Regions from separate parts of the Peribacillus sp. B-H-3 genome, predicted to be linked through region 2. Evidence: riboswitches for the same ligand, from Rfam matches in the RefSeq annotation. Region 2 holds a riboswitch; each other region holds the start of a gene.

The links. A riboswitch is a leader RNA that binds a small molecule or an ion and turns the genes downstream of it on or off. The one in region 2 is predicted to bind cyclic di-GMP.
Region 1: another riboswitch for cyclic di-GMP. It lies ahead of ACN6MY_RS22625 (methyl-accepting chemotaxis protein); the one in region 2 lies ahead of ACN6MY_RS13020 (diguanylate cyclase domain-containing protein).
Region 3: another riboswitch for cyclic di-GMP. It lies ahead of ACN6MY_RS00040 (anti-repressor SinI family protein); the one in region 2 lies ahead of ACN6MY_RS13020 (diguanylate cyclase domain-containing protein).

The regions. Positions count from the first base shown of each region.
Region 1 covers NZ_CP183879.1:4,529,008-4,537,140, reverse strand. The annotation lists gene ACN6MY_RS22645 (class I SAM-dependent methyltransferase) at 1-354, shown strand, start outside; gene ACN6MY_RS22640 (diphthine--ammonia ligase) at 461-1,144, shown strand; gene ACN6MY_RS22635 (nucleotidyltransferase domain-containing protein) at 1,148-1,873, shown strand; gene ACN6MY_RS22630 (hypothetical protein) at 1,984-2,121, shown strand; cyclic di-GMP riboswitch class I at 2,397-2,484, shown strand; gene ACN6MY_RS22625 (methyl-accepting chemotaxis protein) at 2,581-4,305, shown strand; gene ACN6MY_RS22620 (3-oxoacyl-ACP reductase family protein) at 4,323-5,069, shown strand; gene ACN6MY_RS22615 (sodium:solute symporter family protein) at 5,154-6,668, shown strand; gene ACN6MY_RS22610 (cupin domain-containing protein) at 6,711-7,217, opposite strand; gene ACN6MY_RS22605 (F510_1955 family glycosylhydrolase) at 7,508-8,133, shown strand, end outside.
Region 2 covers NZ_CP183879.1:2,621,417-2,629,549, forward strand. The annotation lists gene ACN6MY_RS13015 (EAL domain-containing protein) at 1-2,070, shown strand, start outside; cyclic di-GMP riboswitch class I at 2,124-2,207, shown strand; gene ACN6MY_RS13020 (diguanylate cyclase domain-containing protein) at 2,257-3,555, shown strand; partial or broken gene ACN6MY_RS13025 (NUDIX hydrolase) at 3,817-4,209, opposite strand; gene ACN6MY_RS13030 (DUF3900 domain-containing protein) at 4,689-5,759, opposite strand; gene ACN6MY_RS13035 (metallophosphoesterase family protein) at 5,886-6,383, shown strand; gene ACN6MY_RS13040 (LysE family transporter) at 6,462-7,088, opposite strand; partial or broken gene ACN6MY_RS13045 (iron-containing alcohol dehydrogenase) at 7,476-8,133, shown strand, end outside.
Region 3 covers NZ_CP183879.1:3,426-11,558, reverse strand. The annotation lists gene ACN6MY_RS00075 (chromate transporter) at 1-493, shown strand, start outside; gene ACN6MY_RS00070 (class D sortase) at 532-1,104, opposite strand; gene ACN6MY_RS00065 (helix-turn-helix domain-containing protein) at 1,101-1,427, opposite strand; gene sipW (signal peptidase I SipW) at 1,745-2,317, shown strand; gene ACN6MY_RS00055 (TasA family protein) at 2,395-3,009, shown strand; gene ACN6MY_RS00050 (TasA family protein) at 3,110-3,847, shown strand; gene ACN6MY_RS00045 (hypothetical protein) at 3,868-4,053, shown strand; cyclic di-GMP riboswitch class I at 4,257-4,344, shown strand; gene ACN6MY_RS00040 (anti-repressor SinI family protein) at 4,370-4,534, shown strand; gene ACN6MY_RS00035 (helix-turn-helix domain-containing protein) at 4,651-4,977, opposite strand; gene secA (preprotein translocase subunit SecA) at 5,352-7,865, shown strand; one part of gene prfB (peptide chain release factor 2) at 8,069-8,133, shown strand, end outside.

The DNA.
Region 1 (8,133 bases), 1.9 Mb from region 2:
TACCTTAAGGAGGGAGGCAGTTTTATCTTTAGCTGGGAACATCCTTTTTACACGAATCTGCTTGCAGAGGACGGAATAGTGAAGATGCAGGGATCTTATCAGGAGGAAGAGATCTATTCATACAGCTCATTTAAGGGCGGAAATCTGCCGGTATACTTATATAAAAGAAAACTTAGCACCTATATAAATGAATTAGTACAGGCTGGTTTTACGATTGAAAGATTGGTAGAGGGAGAAACAGCCGCCAAATACCATAATCAGCAGGAGGGTTTTTCAAAAAGGCACTATTCGTTATATAAAGCGAGAATGGTTCCAACGACATTTATAATAAAGGCAAGGAAGCCAAGGAAATAAAGGAGTGGATAATTACTTGCCATTTTGGCAGCAGCAGTGAGCATGATGTTATTGCCAAATGTTCAAGCATATAAATCCTGCCTTTATGAAAAAGGAGACTACTAAATTGAGAATATTATTATCCTGGAGCGGCGGTAAAGATGCATGTCTAAGTTTTGACAAGTTAAGAAAAGAAGGGCATGAGGTGGTATGTCTCTTAACGACTGCGTCCAAGGAAATCGGCAGGACCTTTGGACATGGTGAAAAAAGGGATATGATTAGGGCGCAATCAGAAGCCCTGAATACTCCGATCCACTTTATTGAGGTGGATATGGATACATACACGGATTGTTTTATTCGGGATGTTCTGCACCTTAAGGAACAATATAGTGCAGACGCGATTGCATTTGGAGATTTATATTTACAGGAGCATCGTGACTGGGGTGAGGATGTTGCCGCAAAGACTGGACTTGAGGCTTTGTATCCTCTTTGGATGGAGAAGAAGGATGCCTTTGAAAATCTTCAACGCTTCACAGAATCAGGGTATCGGGCAATGGTCATCCGTACGATTAAAGATGAAAAATTGGAAAAGTGGCTGGGAAGAACAATAGACTGGGAGTTTGCCAAGGAAATAGCAAACATGGATATTTGCCCAATGGGTGAAGCGGGAGAATATCACACATTTGTTTATGACGGCCCTTTGTTCAGCAAAAAAATTGAATTGAATCAAAGAGAAATAGCCGAATACGAAACAACAAAACGAGTGGAGTTCGAATCCTTTTCATTGGCTGAAAAACAAAAGGGGAAATGAAATGTGGGGAATGTATTAAGGAAAAAACCGATTGATGCGGCCAGGGAATTTGTTGCTTCATATTTTGCAGGCTGCCAGGGTGCCATTCTTGCAGGCAGTGTAGTCCGCGGAGAAGAGACTGGTACCTCTGATTTAGATATTGTGATCATTGATCAGACTGTCCCATCTTCTTACAGGGAATCTATATTTGAAAATGGATGGCCTGTTGAAGTGTTTGTGCACAATTTAACATCCTATCAGCAGTATGTTAAAAGCGATTGCGAAAGGGCAAAGCCATGCCTGCCAAAAATGGTTTCAGAAGGAATCGTCCTAAAAGATGAGGGGTTCGTTTCTTCAATGAAAAAAGAGGCTGAAGAGCTTTTAGCACAAGGACCGAAGCGTTGGAGCAAAGAAACCATTGATGTAAAAAGGTACTTTATAACCGATGCATTGGATGATTTCATTGGGGCAGCTGACCGGGGAGAAGCGATTTTTTCAGCGAATACTTTGGCAGGCCTTCTTCATGAGTTTGTGCTGAGAACAAACGGGAAATGGATCGGCTCTTCTAAGTGGATTGTCCGGTCATTAAAACAATTTGATGCTCAATTTGCGAAAACCTTTGTTGATGCTTTCGATGCGTTTTATCAATATAATGAAAAAAATAGGGTACTTATTCTAACTGAGAATGTCTTAAGACCACATGGAGGGCGGCTATTCGAGGGGTTTTCATCAGGAAAAACAAATCAGTGATGCAATGCTTCCTTTGTGAATAATTATTAGAAAATTTGGATATTGTCCACACGAAATGGAGAACGGGATAATATACTAATGATGAAATGATTATGGAAGGAGCAGTGACGATGGGAAGAATTAAAAGAACAGAGCAATTGCGTGATTATTTACGGAAAAATTTACGTGAGCAGATTAAACAACAATCAGCAGAAAAAAATGCTGCCCAGGGTGCAGAAAAAGAAAATGGAGAGCAAAAAGAAAATTAAAGATCCCGCACTCCGGGATACACACTATCGGCCAGTTAATCAAACTGGCCGTCATTTATGCGCTGATATCGATACCCTTGCTGTACAAGCCATCTTATAATCGTCAATGAATTCATTCAAAGTTATTTTTTTGCTGTAAAAGTCAGTAAGGTTCTTTATGGAAGTTGTGGGAAATTTATATAAATATTGAAATGAGAGTTAATATTTATTGTTTGTTTCCGATATAAGTATTTGTACATGAGGGAATAGGGTACGTTTAAAAAAATCTATAGATATTTAGCCAAGGGCAAACTCATTGAAAGATGGGGACGCAAAGCCGCGGATCTAAGGCAGTTAAACTGCTAAGACAGCCGGGCTGCCGTACATTTTAGTTTTTAATTTGTACCGCACCGTAAACAGGTGTGTTTTTTTATGGCTAAAGATGGCCAGGAACCTCAAATTAAAAAAAGGAGAAAACTTATGATAAAAAAGCTTTCACTCCGGAACAAGATTTTAATTATTGTTTTTATTACTGTGCTGATTTTAACGGGAATACTTTCTGGCACAAGCATTTACAGTTTAAAGCATAAGATGCAGGAAGATTTACAGCATGAACTGAGCAGTGTCGGCATGCTTACAGAAAAGAACTTGAATCCTGAACAGATACATCAGCTTCTCAGTGTTTCAAGTCCGGATAATTTTGTGTTCAAGAATGTCCAAAAAGAGCTTGATTCGATAAAAAAAGAACAGGGAATCATGAGCTGGAGCTATATTTGGAAACCGGATCAGGGCGGATTTGCTCCAATTGGATATACCAGTGACTTAAATGAAATTTATAAGCCGGGCCAATTATTCAAGGATATTGCCCCCATCCATTTAAAAACAGCGAAACTTGCAATTTCAACAGGCAAGCCTCAGGTTACGGATATCTTTAAGGACAGCTTCGGCACTTGGAGAACAGTATTTACACCTGTTACCTATAACGGTGAAACAATTGCTGTATTGGGAATTGACTATTCGGCAGAGTACATAAATAAATCTTTAAATTCCTCTATAGTAAATCAGATCCTCATCTCCATTGGCGGGCTGATTGTCATGATGTCACTGCTCTATTTTGTAATAAACAGGCTCCTTAGGCCTTTGAAAAAAATGGTTGGCATTGCAGATAGCATCGCAAAAGGAGATTTGACGGTGGATATCAATATGGCCGCAGCATCCAGCGATGAAGTGGGCAGGCTATCAGGATCCATCGGTGAGATGGTGAAAAACTTAAATGGGCTGATAACCAATATTCATGACACTTCGAGCTATCTTGCAGCCTCTGCAGAAGAACTTTCAGCAAACGCATCTGAAACGTATGATTATTCAATGAAGGTTTCAGATGATGTGGCGAAGGTCGCAAAGGGCAATGAAATTACATTAAGGACGACCGAAGAAAGTGCAGCTGCTATTGAAGAAACTGCCTACGGAATCCAGAAAATTGCCGGATCATCCTTTATAGTTTCAGAGTCTTCCACGCTTACTTCACGTGAGGCGAAGGATGGAAACCATATTATTCAGCGATTAATTCAGCAGATGAGCCTGATCAATACCTCTGTGAATCAAATTGGCAGCGCGATTATCAAGCTAAATGACAATACAACAAAAATAGATGATTTTGTCCGGATTATATCTGACATTGCCAATCAAACCAATTTATTAGCCCTGAATGCTGCCATTGAGGCTGCCCGGGCAGGAGAACATGGCAAGGGGTTTGCGGTAGTTGCAGATGAAGTAAGAAAACTGGCGGAGCAATCTGCAAGTTCAGCCACTCAAATTACGGAGCTGATCAGGGATATTCAGCAGGATTCTGCTTCCTCCATTTCTGTTATGGAAAAAGGAGAAGAAAATGTTGAAGCAGGTTTGAAGCTTACAAATGAAGCTGGTGAAGTATTCAAGCGTATCTTAGATTCTGCAGAAGAGGTGGCCATGCAGATTCATGAGGTATCTGCAGCCTCTGAACAGATTTCTGCATCATCAGAAGAAGTTGCAGCATCGGTAAATGAAATGAAAACTACCGCCCAAAGTACATCGGAATTCTCGGGACGTGTCTCTGACGCTACTTATGAACAGCTTTCTTCTATGGAAGAAATCAAAGCAACCTCAAATTCTCTAGGAAAGACAGCCGAAGAGCTTCAAGAGCTTGTCGGTAAATTTAAGATTTAAGGAGGGGGAAGATTATTATGAAATTTCAGGGAAAAAATGTATTGGTTACAGGCTCCAGCAAAGGTATTGGAAGAGCCATTGCCCTTGAGTTCGCTAGTGAGGGAGCCAATATCCTGATTAATTATACAGGCAATCATGAAGAGGCTGAAGAGGTGAAAGCAGCAGCAGAAAAACATGGCGTGAAGGCCCTGGCCTTTTTTGCGGATGTTTCGGATTCAGCACAGGTGGAAAGCATGTTCACATATATGGATGAACATCTTGGCAGCATTGATATTCTGGTGAACAATGCCGGGTTCGCACAATCCTCCCTTATTACTGACCTAAGTGATGAACAATGGGATCGGATGATAAAGGTTCATTTATATGGCACTTTTTATAATGCAAGGGCTGCTGCAAAAAGGATGAAGGAAAAAGGACGGGGAAGGATCATCAATATTTCCTCTGACCTGGGCAGCCTTGGGTGTGAGGAGTTCACTCATTACTCAGCTGCAAAAGGCGGGATCAATGCCTTTACAAAAGCGCTTGCCAGAGAGCTTGCACCGGACATCTTAGTCAATGCAGTGGCACCAAGCGGAACTCTGACAGATATTCTTAAGGCATTTGGCGAGAATTATATTGAAGAAGAGTCTGCCAAATATCCTCTGAAAAGACTTGCAGCTCCTGAAGAAATCGCCAAAAGTGTGTTATTCCTTGCTTCAGATTCTGCCAGTTTTTATGCAGGGCAGATTTTAAGCCCCAATGGCGGAGTTGTCATGAACGGATAAAGTGAATGGGTGTTTTCGTAAACTTTGCTGCTATGAAACAAGGTGGCTGATTTAACAATGAGATTTTAGTATGGAGGATGTTAAGTGATCGCAATATTTACCTTTTGTTTATATCTTATCTTTATTTACTATATTGGCTTTAAAGGCTATCAAAGAATCAATACGGCAGAGGATTTGATTGTAGCCGGCTGGAGTATGCCTCTTTACGTGGTAACCGGAAGTCTTGTTGCTGCTTTACTTGCTGCACCTTTCTTTTTTGCAGCAGTCGGATCAGGCTATAATGACGGGGGTTTTGAAGGGACTGCCACAATGGCTGGTCTCGGCACCTGCATGATTTTAGGCGCGCTGATTTGGACCAAGCCGCTAAGAAGGCTGAAGGGATGGACGATTGCAGATTATTACGGCTTAAGATACGCAAGCAAAAAACTGGGAGCCTATACCGGAAGTGTAATGGCTGTGGCATTTGGATTATTCAATGCAGGGGCCCTGACTGTCGGCGGAACATATATCATCCAGAATATTTTTGGAATTGGTTTTATTCCTGCAGCCATTTTGTTTGTCAGTCTGACTGTTATTTACTCCGTGGTTGGGGGCTTATGGGCAGTGGCTTATACGGAGATTGTCCAGGGTTTGTTTGCCATCGTCGGGATACTCGGCATTGCCCTGGTCATTATCTTGAAGTATCATGATTTCACTTTCAATCCGAATTGGTGGAATGTCAGCCATCTTTTCAACAAAGGCGGTGCAGGATTTTGGTCGCTGTACCTGATACTGGCTCTTGGCGACATTCCCGCAGCTGACTTGGGACAGCGGGTTGCAGCAGCGAAAAATCCCAGGGTTGCATATCTGAGCATGATTATCGCAGGCAGCATCGTTATTTCTATCAGCTGGATACCGGGGATGCTTGGGGAAGCTTTTAAAACCATTTTCCCTCATAGCTCGAATCCTGAAACACTCATGCTTGCATTTGCACAAGGGTATTTTCCACCTGTCATTTCCGCCATCTTTTTAACCGCAATGGCAGCGATGGGTATGTCTACGCTTGCTGCCTGCTATGTGGCAGCATCAGGAATCGTAACAAAAAATATTTATCTGGATTTTATTAATCCAAATCCAGATCCGAAAAAATTGCTGCTGTTTTCAAGACTGGCTATTGTAGTAAGCGCAATGTTAGGTCTTGCCCTTTCACTTGGTTTCCAAAAAATCATTAACCTTGCTTATCTGGCATGGGATATCGTGTTCGTTACCCTGTTCTGGCCGCTGGTGCTTGGCCCTTTTTGGAAAAGAGTGAGCACACCAGCCGTATGGGCAAGCATTACAGCCGGATTAATTTATTATATTTTAACTTCTATATTTTCAGTTCCAGGACCTGTTTCAGGCTCATCCGGATTTTGGGGGCTTATAACTGAATTATGGCATAACCCTGGGCTGTCCGGAGCGGTTGTTTCAGGACTGGTCATTGTAATTACAAGCTTGATCATCCCTCCGACTGAAGAGGTACTGGAAATGCACCGTATTGAAAAAGATAAAACACTTGATGAGCTTCAAAGCTTTGAGAAAAAAGAATCATATATAGAGCCGGGTACTAAAATTATATAATAGAAGGAAGGGGAACCCGGAAAGGGTTTCCCTTCTTGTATATCAGCGAATATTCCAATGGTCCATAAGAGGGCCATCTTTTCCGAAGAGCGGGTCATTACCGGGAAGCGGAACGTCCTGGATCTCTTTAAGCACATCAGGACGTTCGCTGGATTCGCAGGCTTTGATATTATAATCCATGCCTCCTGGGTAGGCTCCTGCCACTTTAAAGGTGCTGCTTGCATGTATCTTTTTATGGCCTGTACCAGCAGGAAGCACCAGCACATCTCCTTCGCCGACTTCAATTTGCTTTCCATTTTCCCCGCCAAGCATAAGGGTGGCTGTTCCTTTCATTACCCCAAGTACTTCATGGGCATTGCTGTGGTAATGGTGATAATCAAACACTCCATTCTGCCAGCTGTTTCCCCAATTATTCCGGTTGAAAATGGATTCTGTTTGTCCGGCTCTGTCTCTTAAAACCCCAGGATAGATCAAAACAGGCAAGCTTGGATGATTGGGTATATTGCCATCATCAGAAAAGTACATCGTTATTACTTCAATAGTATCCATATAATAGTCTCCCTTCAATGCGGTGAAAATGCTGCTGACTTTATACAGGATTCAGTCCATAATCCTGAATGAGTGCATGCTAATTAAAAAAGATTCATATCGAACAGAAATGTTATTTTCCTTTTTTTCACCGCGTTTGATAAAGTATTTAATATATAGTAAGAGTTACCTCTGGTGTCACATCCTAAAACACAAAAGGGTACAAAAGAGTCATCAAAGAAATCTCAGCGGGGGATGAGAGTAAACATACGGATGGAAAGTTCACTTTATTCTTGAAGGAGTCTGTACATATGAAAAAGTATCTTAGTAGGTTTCTTCCTGTTGCTATGCTTGCAGCTTTAGTGTTCCTTGTCCTGGGAGCCTGCACAAAGGATGAAAGCAAGCAGGATCAGCCATTTTTTAAGCATCAGCAAAAAACATCGTTTCAGCATATTCATGGCATCGGTTTTGCGGGAGAAAATGAACTGCTTCTTGCCACACATAAAGGCATTTTAAGATATTCAGGAAACAAGTGGTATACAACCTCAAAAAATAAACATGATTATATGGGATTCCAAACGATTAAAAATGGTTTTTATGCAAGCGGCCATCCTGAAAAAGGCTCCCGTTGGAAAGATCCGCTTGGACTTGTGAAAAGCAGTGATTACGGAAGGACAGTAAGCAAGCTGTCGTTTTATGGAGAAACCGATTTTCACGCCCTTGCTGCAGGATATGAAAGCGGGATATTATACGCTTTGAATCAGCAGAAAAACGCTAAGATCGGAGCAGGGATTTATTATACAAAAGATGAAGGAGGCACCTGGGCCAAAAGCCGGCTGAAGGGGATGACATCAAAGCAGCTGGGAGGAATGGCAGCGCATCCGCTTGATGAAAGGTTATTTGCTTTATACGGAAAGGAGGGAATCTTTCTATCAAG
Region 2 (8,133 bases):
AAAGAATTTCCAATTGATACGATTAAAATTGACCAGAGTTTTGTTCGTCATTGTACCGAGGACTCTAAAGATTCTACACTTGTTAAGGCAATCATTGCGATGTCACACCAGTTAAACCTAAAAGTGGTTGCTGAAGGTGTGGAAACAAAAGATGATTTGGTTTTTCTTCAACAACACCTTTGTAATATGGGACAAGGTTACTTTTTTAGTAAACCGTTGCCTCCAAATAAAATAGTTGAAAAATTCCATGAGATAGAACAAATTATTCATCGCGAAGGAATTCCCCAAGAAATAAATAGACAAAAGTGGTTAGAAGAAGAATTAGAAAATGCTCGTCAAGAGTTACGGGATACAGTTCGGCAACAACAGGGGATGATTTTTAAGTTCATAAAAAAGAATAATCGTTTTCTCCATACCTTATGTGATGGAGAAATGCTTTACCGAGCCAATTTAACACCTGAACAAATTGTAGGGAAAGAAGTATTTGATTTTCTTCCGTTTGAAGAAGCAGAAAGTAAAAGGAATTATTATCAAAGAGCTTGGAACGGGGAAGAAAGAGTTTTATACGAAGGACAAGTCAACGGTATTTGGTATCTTGCTTCGTTACGCCCTATCCGAAGAGGTGGGCAAGTCAATGAGGTGATTGGCTCTTGTGTGGATATTAGCGAAAGGAAGTGGATTGAGGAAAAGTATAAAAAGTTGATCATGACTACGCCTGAACCAATTATTGTGTATCATGGCGAATTCATTCAATATGCTAACCCTGCTTGTATCCAATTATTTGGGACATCGTCCTTAGAGGAATTGGTTGGAAAATCGATTAAGGATTATTTTCATCCTGAATCCGTTCATATCATTGAAAGACGAATACAGGAGATGAATCAAATCGGAACTCCTGTACCTCCAACAGAAGAAACCATTATAAGGGTGGATGGGACTCAAATTCACTTAGAGGTCACAGGGATTACCATTAGTCACGAGGGGAAACCTGCTTTTTTGATGATGTATCACGATATCACTGAACGGAAACGAAATGAAGAAGCTATACAAAGAAGTGAGGCGAAATTTCGTCTGATTGCGGAAAATACGCTGGACTTAATCGAGGTAATCGATACAAAAGGAAACATTCGCTATGCCTCTCCATCACACCAAAAGGTACTCGGCTATTCGCCAAATGATTTAGAAGGGAATAGAGTCTTTGATTGGATTCACCCTGATGATTCTCCTCGTATTTTCAATCGATACGACCATTCTATTTTGACTAAAAAATCCTTTTATGTTGATTTTCGATATAAACATGCGAATGGGAATTGGATTTACCTCGAGGCTCAAGGAACGCCTGTAATAGATGGAAATCAGAAAGTAGAAAGTCTGGTTGTGGTAGCTCGTGATAACTCGAAACGCAGGAAAGCAGAAGAAGCCATACGGAAAACGGAAAGACTCTCTGTTGTGGGACAGTTGGCCGCTGGAGTAGCCCATGAGATACGGAATCCACTGACCTCTATTAAGGGATTTGTTCAGTTACTTCAACATAGTCCTTATACAAACTTAATATTATCTGAGATTCATAAATTAGAAAGCATTGTAGGAGAATTTCTTAATCTTGCGAAGCCTCCATCAACAGAAAAAAAGAAAGTAAATGTAAACACTCTTCTACAACAAACTGTTGAACAATTTGAATCACCAGCCCTTATGAAAAACATAGAATTTTTACAACAGTATGAGGATGACCTACCATCTATCCATTGTGAAGAAAACAAAATAAAACAGGTTGTTATCAATCTTCTTCAGAATTCGATAGAAGGCATGCTAAATGGAGGGACTATTTCCATTCACTCGATACGTCACTCTCATAAATCCATCAAATTTTGTATTATTGACCAGGGTATTGGTATTTCAGAAGAACGATTAAAACATGTTGGTGAACCTTACTTTAGTAACAAAGAAAAAGGAATTGGATTAGGCTTGTTGATATGTGAAAAGATAGTCAGAGAACATGGTGGAACTTTAATAATCGAGAGTATAGTAAACAAAGGAACAACGATCCATGTGATTTTGCCGATAAAATAATTCTCAATTTTTCATGGTTTTGGCGTTTTCAAAGATAAGAAGGTGAAAAGAATCCTTGAAAAAGGCAAACCTGTACGAAAGTCAGGGACGCAAAGCTCCAGGTCTAAGGCAATGCTAATGACGGCTGAGTTACCATAGGATTAGCATTTGTAAGGACGGCTGAGTTACCATAGGAGGAAAATAGCAATGGATTTATTATTTAAGCAGAAACAATTGGAAAGGTCTCTAAAACAAAGTGAAGAACAATATAAGAAATTAGTAGAATACTCTCCAGAACCCATTGTCGTGTATCAAGCAGGTGTAATTCAATATGTAAATCCAGCATGTATTAACCTATTAGGTGCTAAGTCTATAGAAGAACTGTTTGGAAAAAAAATTACGAATTATTTTCATCCCACATCGGTTGATATCATTGAAAGGCGAATTAAAGAATGGTCGCAATTGGGTATACCTATCGCTCCCACTGAAGAAAAAGTTATTCGTCTGGATGGGACTCAAATTGATATAGAAGTGACAGGAATTACGATTCTACATAAAGAAAATCCAGCATTTTTGATGATGTATCATGATATTACCAGTAGAAAACGAATAGAGGAAGCTCTTCGTCAAAGTGAAGAAAAGTATCGGCTAATTACAGAAAATATGACGGATTTAGTATGTGTCATTGAATGGGATGGTTTCTTTCGATATGCCTCTCCATCTCATGTCTCGGTGTTAGGTTTCCCATCGGAAGCGTATGAAGGGAATCGTGCAAGAGATTGGATGCACCAAGTAGATTTTCTTAAAGTGCGTAGTCAATTAGATGAAATGGCAAGGACAAAAGAAGGCGGTGTGATTGAGTACCGATTTAAAGATACAAAAGGGAATTGGATATGGCTGGAGGGAAAAGTGACTCCAGTCTTTGACATTAAAAATAGTTTTAACCATTTCTTAGTGGTATCCAGAGAAATTACAGAGAGAAGAATGTATGAAGAAAAATTATCCTATATGGCATATCATGACACGTTAACCAAGTTACCAAATCGAAGAATGTTTAAAGAGAGGTTAAAACAAGCCTTAAAAGAAGCAGAGCGATATGGGCGTAAGATAGCGGTTATGTATATGGACATGGACAAGTTCAAACACATTAATGACACATTAGGACATGACATAGGGGATGAACTTTTAAAGCAATTCTCCAACAGAGTAAAAAACTGTCTGCGAGAAGGTGACACGCTTGCACGACAGGGTGGAGATGAATTCACTATCCTTCTGACAGATGTTGAAGAGGAAAAAGATGTGTTAAAGGTAGCCAAACGTATTCTCTCCTCTCTTCAAGAACCCTGGAATATTGATGGTTATGTCTTCAAAACAACTTCCAGTATTGGAATCGCTCTTTATCCAATCGATGGAACGACAAGACATGAATTAATGAGAAAGGCTGATAATGCTTTATACCATGTAAAAGAAAATGGAAGGAACAATATCAAAACTTATTCTCTTTAATCGAAGAAAGCAAAACCATAGATGGATAATTATATTTTAGTTTGTAAAAATAGACGCAAAGACAAAAAGTCAACAAATCTTAAAAATGTTGATTAAAGCTTAGCGTTATATGTTGTTCTAAAAAGATATTAAATCTTAGAAATGTAGCAAAAGAGGAGGCTGGAAAGTTAAATTGCTCCTCTTTTTATTTTTAAATAAAAGGCTATGAATATTGTTGATAATATAAAGAATAAAAGGACCTTCGTGATTAGAAGGTCTTTGCTATTGTATAGCACAATCCAATATTTCCTGATAAAGAATGTGCCATTTGTGATAATATGAGGAAACATCATTGGGATTTACAAACATTTGTTGAGCAGATTCATATTTACCTTCAAATCGAGCAGTTTTATGATATTCATTTTTTAGAATACTTGAAAACCATTTTTAGGATATGGACTACTTTCTGTCCATAATGGATTTTCGTTATGGTCAACTATTATATGTCCTAATAACTTACATTCTCCTTCAACATAACCTTCTTCCAGTGCTTCCCGTTTAAAGCACTCATCTAGAGTTTCACCAGGTTCAATATGTCCTCCTGGAAATCCCAGCCTCTATGGTTTAAATCAACCAATAATAATTTATAAAACAAAAGCCGTGTACACTTGTGATTAAATTATATTAAGGAAGTACGCTATTTTTTCCCCACCAATAAAAAAAATCTCTATTCATATCTTTAATTGGTCTAATTTTGAAACTCTAAAAATCTAAGTTTATCATAAGTAGTATTAGCTGGGAATAATGTGCTTTCCACAATCATTTTGCTTACTGATTGTACTGTATATTCTCCCTTTTCTTCATCGTATTCCCAGGCTTTTTCATATGAAGAGTCGCCTTCATAGTCAGGTTGTCGACTGCAGTCTTTGGCATTAAGTTTAGTTCGAATTGCTGGGTATAAATAGGGATTCTGTGTTTTTGAAATTTTTATTATGGATTAACTAAATGAGTCGTTATAACTTATCATACCAACGATTTTTCCATCATATGAAGGGTCACCAAATCGGTCACTTTTCTCAATGTTATCACGTGTGTTTCAATGTTTTTCCTACATTTTAGCAGGTCTCAATTCGGTTTATTTCTCAATGATTTCCTTAATCTTCGAAGCTCTTCCTACTAATCTTATCAATAATCTCCTGCAGATCATCAGGCTTATGAAATTCTATCGGAGATACGCCTTTTTCAAAGGTGATGGAGTCGGATTCCACGAGCAGGATATACTTGCCGTTGATTTTGCCAAGATGGATGGTATCTCCGAAGCTGCCGAGAAGGCCTTTGATTTCGGTTTCTCCAAGTTTCATTTTTAATTGGGCTTCTGGAGTATGCTCGACAATCTGGGAGACTACTTCTATAACCTGGTGTGTATCAAGGCGTTCCCTGATTTCCCGTTTTTCGCTCGCTCCCCATATTTCAAGGTCTTCTTCAAACTGCTTCAGTTCTTCGCTGTTGTCTTCAAAGGTTTCATATACATGCTCTTGAACCATATTCATGACCTGTGTCTTCATGATTTCAGGCATAGATTCTTTATAGTCCACAAATTTAAGAAAGTCCTCGAAATAGCGGGCATGAGAAGCCTGGTGGATTTTCAGCTCGGCTTCTTCAACCATTCCTTCTTCGGGCATATAAGGATACTGAATAGATTTCATATTTTTTGTGGTGATTGCCATTTCAACGTTCCGGATGAGGGAGCGTTCATCTGATATGCTTGCAACTTTTGGCTCAAAATCGCATTTTAGCAAGAATACAAAAGGTTCATCAAAGTACCTGCTTAATTTGGCTGATACCACAATAAAAACTCCGCCCCTGACAGCACTCGTATCCAGATATGAGCGGACAAATTGTTCGTTTTCTTCGTGAAATGCTTCCAGTGTTTCCGCAAAACGTACACGGTTAAATAAATTATAATTTGGGTTTGAATTCAATTCATGTCCTTCTTCTACAAGGAAGAAGCCAATTTTAGTAGGAACCTGTTCCGCTTTTGGATGGCGTTCAGCCTTTCTTTTGGCGACTTTCATCAATTCACCGTCCAGGAATTCCTTTAATGGACTGTTTTCATATCCCTGTTCATCTATGGTTTGAAAATGCTTGAACTTTTTATCAGCTTGTTCTCCGCTTCCTTCTACCTGTACTACATAAAAGGAAAGAAATTTAACATCAAAATCCACTAATACTCACCTAATTTCACTTTTCTTTGTTCATCAAGTATAAAAACCAGAAAAGCTTACGTCAATGAGAAAAAGGGGTTCTCTTTTTTGTGAGCGGGTAAAATGACAGAGAGAGGAGGCGTTCTGATGAAAATTATAGTCCTTTCAGACACTCATATGCCTAAAAAAGCAAAAAAACTTCCCTCCATATTATTGAAAGAGCTAAACAATGCCGACTTGATTCTGCATGCAGGCGACTGGCAGACTATGGAGGTTTACGAAGAACTGTGCAGATACGGAAAAGTGGAAGGCGTTTATGGGAATATTGATTCACAGGAGATTTTAGAAATATTCCCTGAAAAACTGATTCTAACTGTGAAACAATTTAAAATTGGCCTAATTCATGGTCACGGCAAAAAGTGGACAACAGAGAAGAGAGCGCTTTTTGCCTTTCAGGATGAAGACGTTGATATGATTATTTATGGACACTCCCATATTCCAAAAATAGCTCATGAAAATAAATGTTTGTTATTTAATCCTGGATCACCTACTGATAAAAGAAGGCAAAAGCAATATTCATTTGGAATTGTCACAGCTGGTGACATGCTTGAAGCAAAGCATATATTTTTTGATGAAAAAGATTGATAAATTATAAAAGACTTGGTTATTTATGATGTTGCCGATGTGTTAAAAAAAGTTATCCCGAATAAAAAAATTCATTATTTATAAAAACAATAATTTAAATGCCTGAAAGCCGAAATAGATGCCAAATCCTATAAGGGATAAACCTGAAATGACCGATATACAGCGAAGCAGAAAGCCGGTTAAGTATTTTCTTGCACTGCTTGCCATAAATGCCATTGTAATGTCCCATAAAAAAATACCCGAAAAAATTGCCATGCTGTATATAATTAGCATCCTTGTTTCATATTTTTCAGCAGCATTTGCCAGTACGGAACCGTAAATGCCAAGCCAGAACAAAATGGTGAGGGGGTTGGATAAGGACATGAAAAAGCCGGAGAAAAAGGATTTGATCAAGGATTCTTTCTTATGGTGCCTGTCATTTTGAATATTCCCGGATTTGATGATGCTTTCAATCCCTGTATAACAGAGGACAAAAAAGCCGAAAAGCCAGAGAAATGTCTTTAAAAAGGGGATTTCTAGAAAATGGACGAGGCCGAAGTATACAAGTAAAATATAAAAAATATCTGCAGAGGCTGCTCCAAGGCCTAAAATCCATGCATGCCAGAAACCATTTTTAATTCCTTTATCGAGCTGGGCAGCATTTATGGGGCCGATTGGCGCTGCAAGTGATAATCCTAAAATTATATAGCCTAAGATAGCATTCATTACTCTTCACCTCATCCATTGTTTTACACACAGGCTCGTACATATTTATTCAGGAATGCTGAATTGTAGGACTAGTTTTGCTGAATGTATCATTTTTAAATAGTTACTTGTAATTTTGCGGTAAGCATGATAAGATATTACTTGCGATGAGCTAATTTGCATAAGACGAAAGACATGCTATTAAGCACGTTCGGGATGTGGCCCAACGGTCTTTTCGCCGCAAACGCATCAAAGACGCCAGCATATGCTAGGCGTCTTTTTCATGTTGTTTTTCTAATTTTTTGACTCCCAATTTATAAATAAAGGAAATACTACTCGGCATCTTGAATTCTTTCAAATGGCTAAAGAATGATGTAAGCGCATTCTGAATATACAGGAGGAATTAAAATGTCAGCTGCACTTGTTTTTGCCCCGTTAAATTATGTCGGCTGGGGAGCAATGGACCAATTGCTTCCTGCGGTAAGCAAGTTTCAGGCAACAAACATTTTATTAGTTGCAGATCCAGTACTTCATGAGCTTTCTATAACAGATCAAGTGGCAAATCCTCTAAGGGATAGCGGATATGAAGTTGAATTGTATACTGACATCGTGCCAGAACCTCCTTTGGAATCTGCGGAAAAGTTGATAGCATATGCAAAAAACAGCAAATCAGAACTTGTAATCGGACTGGGTGGAGGAAGTACACTGGACTTGGCCAAGCTCGCTGCCGTCCTGTCAGTACAGGGAGGAAGTGCTGCAGATTATTTAAACCTGACGGGAACAAGGAAGATTCAAGAAAAGGCCTGCCGAAAATTCTTATTCCTACCACTGCCGGCACAGGCTCTGAAGTTACGAATATTTCCGTTCTTTCCCTTGATGGAACCAAGGATGTAATCACACATGACTTTTTGCTCGCGGATATAGTTATAGCAGACCCTAAGCTGACTTTATCTGTTCCTTCTAAAGTGACTGCAGCAACCGGGATGGATGCTTTGACACACGCTGTAGAATCTTATGTTTCCCTAAACAGCAGCCCTGAGACGGAGGCATTATCTCTTCATGCTAT
Region 3 (8,133 bases), 2.0 Mb from region 2:
GGGCATTCTTGGATATGGAGGAGGTCCTGCTTCCATTCCGCTGGTCGAAAAAGAAGTGGTCGACCATTATCATTGGCTGTCAGTGAATGAATTCAGCGAGGTGCTTGCACTTGGAAACGCATTGCCGGGACCGATTGCCACTAAATTAGCGGGTTATATCGGATACCAGCAGGGCGGAATCCTGGGTGCCATTGTTGGCGAACTAGCTTCAGTCGGCCCATCGCTTCTGCTCATGGTGGCTCTACTAAGCCTGCTGATGAAGCATAAAGAATCGCCAAAGGTTAAAAGAATGACCATGAGCGTTCGTCCTGTCATAGCAGTATTGCTTGGAGTTATGACATATGATTTCTTTTTTTCTTCGTACAGGGACTCAGGGCTTCTCCAGACTGCTGCAATTGCGGCCATCAGCTACGTGCTGATGGAAAAACTGAAGGTCCATCCAGCATATGTTATTGCAGGAGCGCTGATTTACGGTGGACTTGCACTATCCTAAAAAATCTCCATTTACGGGTGTGCCGTAAATGGAGATTTTTATTTTGGCTTTGCTTCAATCACATAACGCTTCGGGGCATGCCCGACATAGGAAAAGGGATAGCAGGTGCTAAGCGTAAGAATTTCTTCAGGATCCGTGCTGCGAATGACCGTTGTATCATCTTTATCAACAATGTACGTTCTATAGATGATATAGGTATATCTTTTATTATTTAACAGGACAGTCAGTTCATCAGATTTCCTGAGGGTTCCGAGCCTTCTGAAAACGGTGTCTCTGTGTCCGGCGAGGACAATTTGTCTGTGTTCCCCTGGCAGGGAGGTCGAAGAAACATGGCCAACTCCTTTTTCCAGGTCGTCTTCATCTGCTCCTTCCACGATTGGCAGCTCCTTTTTCAGAACAGGAATTTTCAGAATTCCAATAACCTCTCCATTTTTTGCGTGTGGCTTTGCTGCAGGCTTTATGTCTGTCTGCTGTTTGTGCTGCTGTGCGATCATTGACTTTGCTTGTGCCATGCTTTGTTTTTGTTCTTTGTGCTGCATATTCATTTTATAAAGAGAGAAGCAGAGGCAAAGTATTCCGAGAACCAGAATGATAAGCCCTGTTTGTTTCATTCCGGGTTTGAAATCATTTTGAATTTTATGAATTCAATCCAGGAGCTAAGTTCTTCCTTGCTCGCGCCAGAGGCGATTGCTTCCTGTAAAAGAGCCGCCCATTCAGGATCGAGCCTCTCCTGTTCTTTAGGATCTCCCATCAAATCTTCCGCCGTTGTTTCCAGTATATCTGCAATTTTTGATAAGATTTTTATGGAAGGATTTTTCTGGATTCCCCGTTCAATATAGCTCAAATAAGACTTGGAGATGCCTATCTTATTTGCCAGCCCATTGAGTGAATAGCCTTTCTTCTGCCGGAATTCCTTTATTTTTCCACCAATCATATCGTCTCTCCTTTTGATGAATTCTTAATATCTTTCATCCATTATAAAGAACATTACGTTCTTTAAAAAATACAAAATAATGAGTAAGAGTGAGTATATTCTTAAAAACGAACGAAATTAGTCCTTTTTATGGAACGAATGGACGATTTCAGGATTTTTAAGATCGCTACCTTTGTACTATAATTCAAATATAAGTTCATTAAAAAGAACAAAACGAACGAATTATAGGCGTTATGTAGAACGATACGATACTCTTTAAAAAGAATATGTTCTCTAAAAAGAACGATCTAAATCATTATAACAGGCAGGTGTTTATTTTGAAAAAACTGATTAAATTCCTGAGTAATGCATTAACCTTCGTGCTCGCAGCTCTATTGATTTTGATGGCCTTCTTCGTGGTCACATCCAAAGCTTCCGGAGGTGCTCCGCAGGCCTTTGGGTATCAGCTGAAATCCGTGCTCTCAGGCTCCATGGAACCGACATTTCTGACAGGCTCAGTGATTGCTGTTAAACCCCTGAAAGCCGAGGAAAAAACTCAGCTGAAAAAAGGTGACATCATTACCTTCCAGGCAGACCAGGATAAAACGATCACTCACAGGATTCAAAAGGTCATGAAATCAGGAGCAGATGTTTCTTATCGGACAAAAGGAGATAACAACGATGCGGCTGATCTTGAGCCAGTGCTTTCTGCCAATGTAATAGATAAATATAACGGAGTCACAATTCCTTATGCGGGATATTTCATAAATTACGCTTCATCGAAAACAGGTTCAGCGCTGCTGATGATCATTCCGGGCTTGCTGCTTCTGGCTTATGCAGCATTTTCCATCTTAAAAGCCTTAAAGGAAATTGACCCTAAGAAAAACCAGGACAAAACTAAAACAGCTTAAAAAGGTTGCATTTCCTGCAGCAATGCAGGAATCAATATAAAATTACATACCCAATAGGGTCAGGGAGGAAGAAAGAAATGAGTCTTAAGAAAAAATTAGGTTTAGGAATGGGTGCAGCTGCACTAGGTTTGACTTTAGTAGGCGGAGGAACATTTGCCTTCTTCAGTGACTCTGAAACAACAAACAATACATTTGCAGCAGGAACTTTGGATTTAAATGTTGATCCTGATGTCATCATCAACGTAAACAACATTAAACCGGGAGACTGGATGAACCGTACATTTAAACTGCAAAACAATGGATCTTTAGATATCTCAAAAGTGTTGTTAACAACTACTTATGAAATTAAAGATGCCAAAGGTGATAATAATGATGATTTTGGAAAGCATATCAAGGTGAATTTCCTAAAGAATGAAGATAAATCAAGCTTACTTGGACCAAGCAATGTAATTGCGAGCAAAACTCTTTACGAATTGAAAAACATGACTCCTGATCAAGTGAAAAATGTAAGTCCAACATGGTTTGGGTTGCAGGGTGGAGAGAGGAACGGAATAAAAGCTCATACTCAGGATAACTTATATGTACAATTTGAATTTGTCGATAACAACGCAGACCAAAATCAATTCCAGGGTGATTCTATAAATCTTCACTGGAAATTTGATGCTCAGCAAACTGCTGGAGAATCAAAATAATAATGAAATAGCTTAATAAAGGCGGGAAATCTTTTCCCGCCTTTATTTATATTAATTGTGATGCTGATTTGAAACTACATGGTGATTGCGGGGTAATGCCGTGCATAATAAAAGGCTATTGGCAAAGCCGGTTTTGCTTATTGCTGCTTTATTGGTGATATACAGCTTTATCTATCCAAGTGTCTCGGAAGCTTCGGAGCAGGAAATTGATATTGAAACAAACCCTAATCAATTTTTATTTAAGGTAGGCAATTTAAAGCCAGGTGACTGGATGCCTCGTGAAATTACCATTAGCAACGAGGGGAAAAGGGATTTTAATTATTATTCTTTTGTTGAAAAAAAGCATTCGGAAAAAGAGTTATTTGAAAACCTGACATTATCCGTTCAAGACAAGAATAATCATTTCTTATACAAAGGGAAATTAGCTGATTTTAAGGGATTTCCTCCTCGCTTCTTAAAAAGCGGCCAATCTGAAACTCTAAAATATACCGTAAAGATGCCTGAAGAACTGGGGAATGAGTTCCAAGGTTCTGCAGCTGAAGCTCTATTTAAATTTTATGCTGAAGAGCCGGATTCTTCTGTAACACCGCCGCCAAGCGATAACAATGATCCTGGCGCCCCTCAGCATCAACCTGGCAATACTCCCGATAATTCCGGGAGCATACCTGAACAGCCGCAAAACTTGGATACAAAGCATGCTGACCATAACCAAACGGGAGAAAAGCTTCCGGATACAGCTTCTGATACTTACAACATCCTGCTGGCTGGAGTATTTTTGACCATTTCAGGAGGCACATTGCTTATTCTGCAGAAACGCAAAAAACGAGAAAGTGATTAAACGATGAAGGGGTTGTCAGTATGTACCGGAAAAATTGCTATAAATGCCACAGGCCATCTTTTAGCAGTGCGGGTGATGGCCAATGGCTCTGCCCGGTGTGCGGGGCAGACTTAACGGATCAAAAGCTATTCCAGGCTGTTTCAATAGAAAACAGCCAGCATAAATATGAATCTGTTAAAAAGAATTACACTTCAGGAAGCAAATAAACGAAAAACCTCATTGTTCGACATGCGGTGCAGCTGCATGTATTATAAGCGCATTTCCCCCCAGTTAAAAGATACTCTTTGTTAAAAATTAGTATAAAATGTAAATAAATAGTTGGAAAATTCCTAAAATAATCGACAAGAAACAGCATAGGTTAACCTGCTTAACTATTATAATAAGAAAACTAGCTGATTTTTTATATGAATGCAGAAAAAGGCAAACCTATTGAAAGATAGGGACGCAAAGTCACGGGTCTAAGGGTGGAATAATGCTATGGCGGCCGGTCTGCCTGAAATACAAAGGTATTTTGGGAGGTTAATGATGGGAAAGACTGTATTGGATCTAGAGTGGGTTGAATTAATTAAGGAAGCTAAATTAATTGGGATTAACAAGGACGATATCAGGCAATTTCTCTTATCAAAGCAATCATTATTCAATCAAGGCGGGCCGAAAATTTGTGAAAATACATATACAGAAAGCTGATGTAATTTGAAAGCCCTTAAACATACGGTAATATTACCGGTTGTTTAAGGGCTTTGTCTTGAAGAATTCTTTCTATATTACATACTTAAATTGCTTTTGGTTCCTGCTTAGGATCCTTATTCATCTTCTTTTTTCAATCTCCACTTGTTGAATTCAATAAATTCGCGGAACTGGTCTTTGGTCACTCCTGAATCCATGGCTTCCTGAATGATATTCAGCCAGTCGGCATCCAGGTTTTCTGTGTCAGGCTCATCATGCAAAAGTGAGTCTACGGGCACCCCCAGCACAGCAGCTATTTTTTCGAGAAATTGAATAGAGGGATTGGTTTGCAGGTTTCTTTCGAGCGAGCTTAAATACGATTTTGCCACTCCTGCTTTGTCTGCGAGCTCTGTCATGGACATTTTTCTTTTTTCTCTTAAACTTCTCACGCGGATTCCGATCATGTCACCACATCCTGAAACTTTTTCTTTATTTATCATATATATGTTATTTAATCTAGTCTATTTACATTTTAACAGCATTAATGCTATATTATCCATCTTTTATTCAAATACAGTAAGTTGTACCTGCCATATAGAAATGGTAATATTAATTGTGGGCTTATTAGGCAGTTTTTTTAAAAGCAGCCCATAAAGCGCGGCTGTTAAGAGAATGAGGAAACAGGGACTGCATGTCAGCCTTTTACTTCCATTTCATGCCGCACTCCCATTCAAAATTAAAAATGACTTGGCTTTACCGCCAGGAAAGTTGAGATAACAAATCTATCATTAAGTCAGCAAGTATTATTGATTCTATCGATAAAGAGGAGCGTTAATGAATGCTTAATATATTAAACAAAGTATTTGATCCAAACAAACGAGACGTGAAGAGGCTTCAGCGTATAGCTGATCAAATTGAGGGTCTTGCACAGGAGACGGCTGCTCTCTCTGACAGCGAACTTAAGGCAAAGACTGAAGAATTCAAGCAGCGCTACCAAAACGGCGAAACGGTGGACGATTTGCTTGTTGAGGCGTTTGCTGTTGTGCGTGAAGGGGCCAAGCGTGCATTGGGGCTTTATCCTTTCCATGTGCAGCTGATGGGGGGGATTTCCCTTCATGACGGGAATATCTCTGAGATGAAAACCGGTGAAGGTAAAACTCTAACCTCCACTATGCCAGTATATCTGAATGCGATCACTGGAAAAGGCGTTCACGTAGTTACGGTCAATGAATACCTGGCCAGCCGTGATGCTGCTGAAATGGGCAAGCTTTATGAATTCCTTGGCTTGACTGTCGGCTTGAATCTAAATGGCCTATCACAGGAAGAAAAGCAGGAAGCGTATCAGGCAGACATTACTTACAGCACGAATAATGAACTTGGCTTCGATTATCTTCGTGATAACATGGTGCTGTATAAAGAGCAAATGGTTCAGCGTCCGCTTCATTATGCAGTAATCGATGAAGTTGACTCCATCCTGATCGATGAAGCGCGTACACCGCTTATCATTTCCGGATCTGCACAAAAATCAACCGCACTGTATATCCAGGCGAATGCCTTTGTCCGAACGCTGGTAAAGGATACTCATTATACGTATGATGAAAAAACGAAAGGTGTCCAGCTTACGGAAGAAGGAATCAACCGTGCTGAGTCAGCCTTCAATATTGATAACCTGTTCGATATCAATCATATTACCCTGAACCATCATATTAACCAGGCATTAAAGGCTCATGTAACAATGCACCTTGATGTCGACTATGTGGTGCAGGAAGGCGAAATTGTCATTGTTGACCAATTTACCGGCCGTTTAATGAAGGGCCGCCGCTATAGTGAAGGGCTGCACCAGGCTATTGAAGCAAAAGAAGGCCTGGAAATCCAGAACGAAAGCATGACTCTTGCGACAATCACATTCCAAAACTACTTCCGTATGTATGAAAAGCTTTCCGGAATGACTGGTACAGCTAAAACGGAAGAAGAGGAATTCCGCAATATCTACAATATGAACGTCATTGTCATACCGACAAACCGTGACATTGTCCGTGATGACCGTGCAGATCTGATTTATGCTTCCATGGACGGCAAGTTCAGGGCAGTTGTCGAGGATATTGCAGTGCGCCATCAAAAAGGGCAGCCGATACTTGTCGGTACAGTTGCCATTGAAACATCAGAGATCATTTCAAATTACTTGGCTAAAAAAGGCATCCGCCACGATGTGCTGAATGCGAAGAATCATGAACGTGAAGCGGAAATTATTGCGAATGCCGGCGAGCAGGGCGCAGTTACGATTGCTACAAACATGGCTGGACGCGGTACTGACATTAAGCTTGGTGAAGGCGTGAAAGAATTGGGCGGCCTTGCAGTCATTGGTACGGAACGCCATGAAAGCAGGCGTATCGATAACCAGCTGCGCGGACGTTCAGGACGCCAGGGAGATCCGGGTGTGACTCAATTTTATCTATCAATGGAAGATGAATTGATGCGCAGGTTCGGATCTGACAATATGAAAAACATGATGACACGCCTTGGCATGGATGATACCCAGCCGATACAGAGCAAAATGGTATCAAGAGCTGTTGAGTCAGCGCAAAAACGTGTTGAAGGAAATAACTTTGATGCACGTAAGCAGCTGCTTCAATATGATGACGTGCTTCGCCAGCAGCGTGAAATCATCTACAGACAGCGTTTTGATGTCCTTGACAGCGAAAATCTCCGAAGCATTGCAGAAAACATGATCAGCTCTTCTATCCATAGGGCGATTGCCGCATTTGGCACGTTCAGCGAAGAAGAAGAATCATTGAACACTGCTGGAATCGTTGACTATGTGAACGCAAATCTTCTAAGTGAAGGCGACATTACAGAGGAAGATTTGAAAGGCAAGGATACAGAAGAAATTTCTGAGTGGCTTCTTGAACAAGTGAAAGTGCGCTATGATGAAAAAGAAGAGCTGCTTTCCTCTGAGCAAATGCGCGAGTTCGAGAAGGTTATCGTGCTTCGTGCTGTTGACAGCAAATGGATGGACCATATCGATGCGATGGAACAGCTTCGCCAGGGAATCCACCTTCGCGCATATGGCCAGATCGATCCTTTGCGTGAGTACCAGCAGGAAGGCTTCGCGATGTTCGAAGAAATGATTGCGTCCATTGAGGATGAAGTAACTCAGTACATCATGAAAGCGGAAATCCAGAATAACCTGGAGCGCCAGGAAGTGATCAAAGGACATGCCGTGAATCCGAAGGAAGATGGAGAAACGGTTAAGAAAAAGCCTGTCCGCAGCAAATCCGATACTGGCCGCAATGCTCCTTGCCCTTGCGGAAGCGGAAAGAAATATAAAAATTGCCACGGCCTGATGGAATAATAGCACCTGGTCCGGGAATATAGTAAAGACCTGTCATGAAAGAGGCTGGGCAGCTTCAGGTTTGCCGCCTCTTTTCGTGCGTTTTGATTAGAGTTTGCTTATCGGCCGTTTTTTGCATATAGTTATCTAGAAATGAATGTGCACGTTTTTAAAATGAAGAATATCCTTTTTATAGAGGAATTACTACTTATGAGGTGAAGATTATGGAATTGTCAGATATTAGAAATGAGCTTGAAAAAACCGCGGGACGTTTAGCGGACTTTAGGGG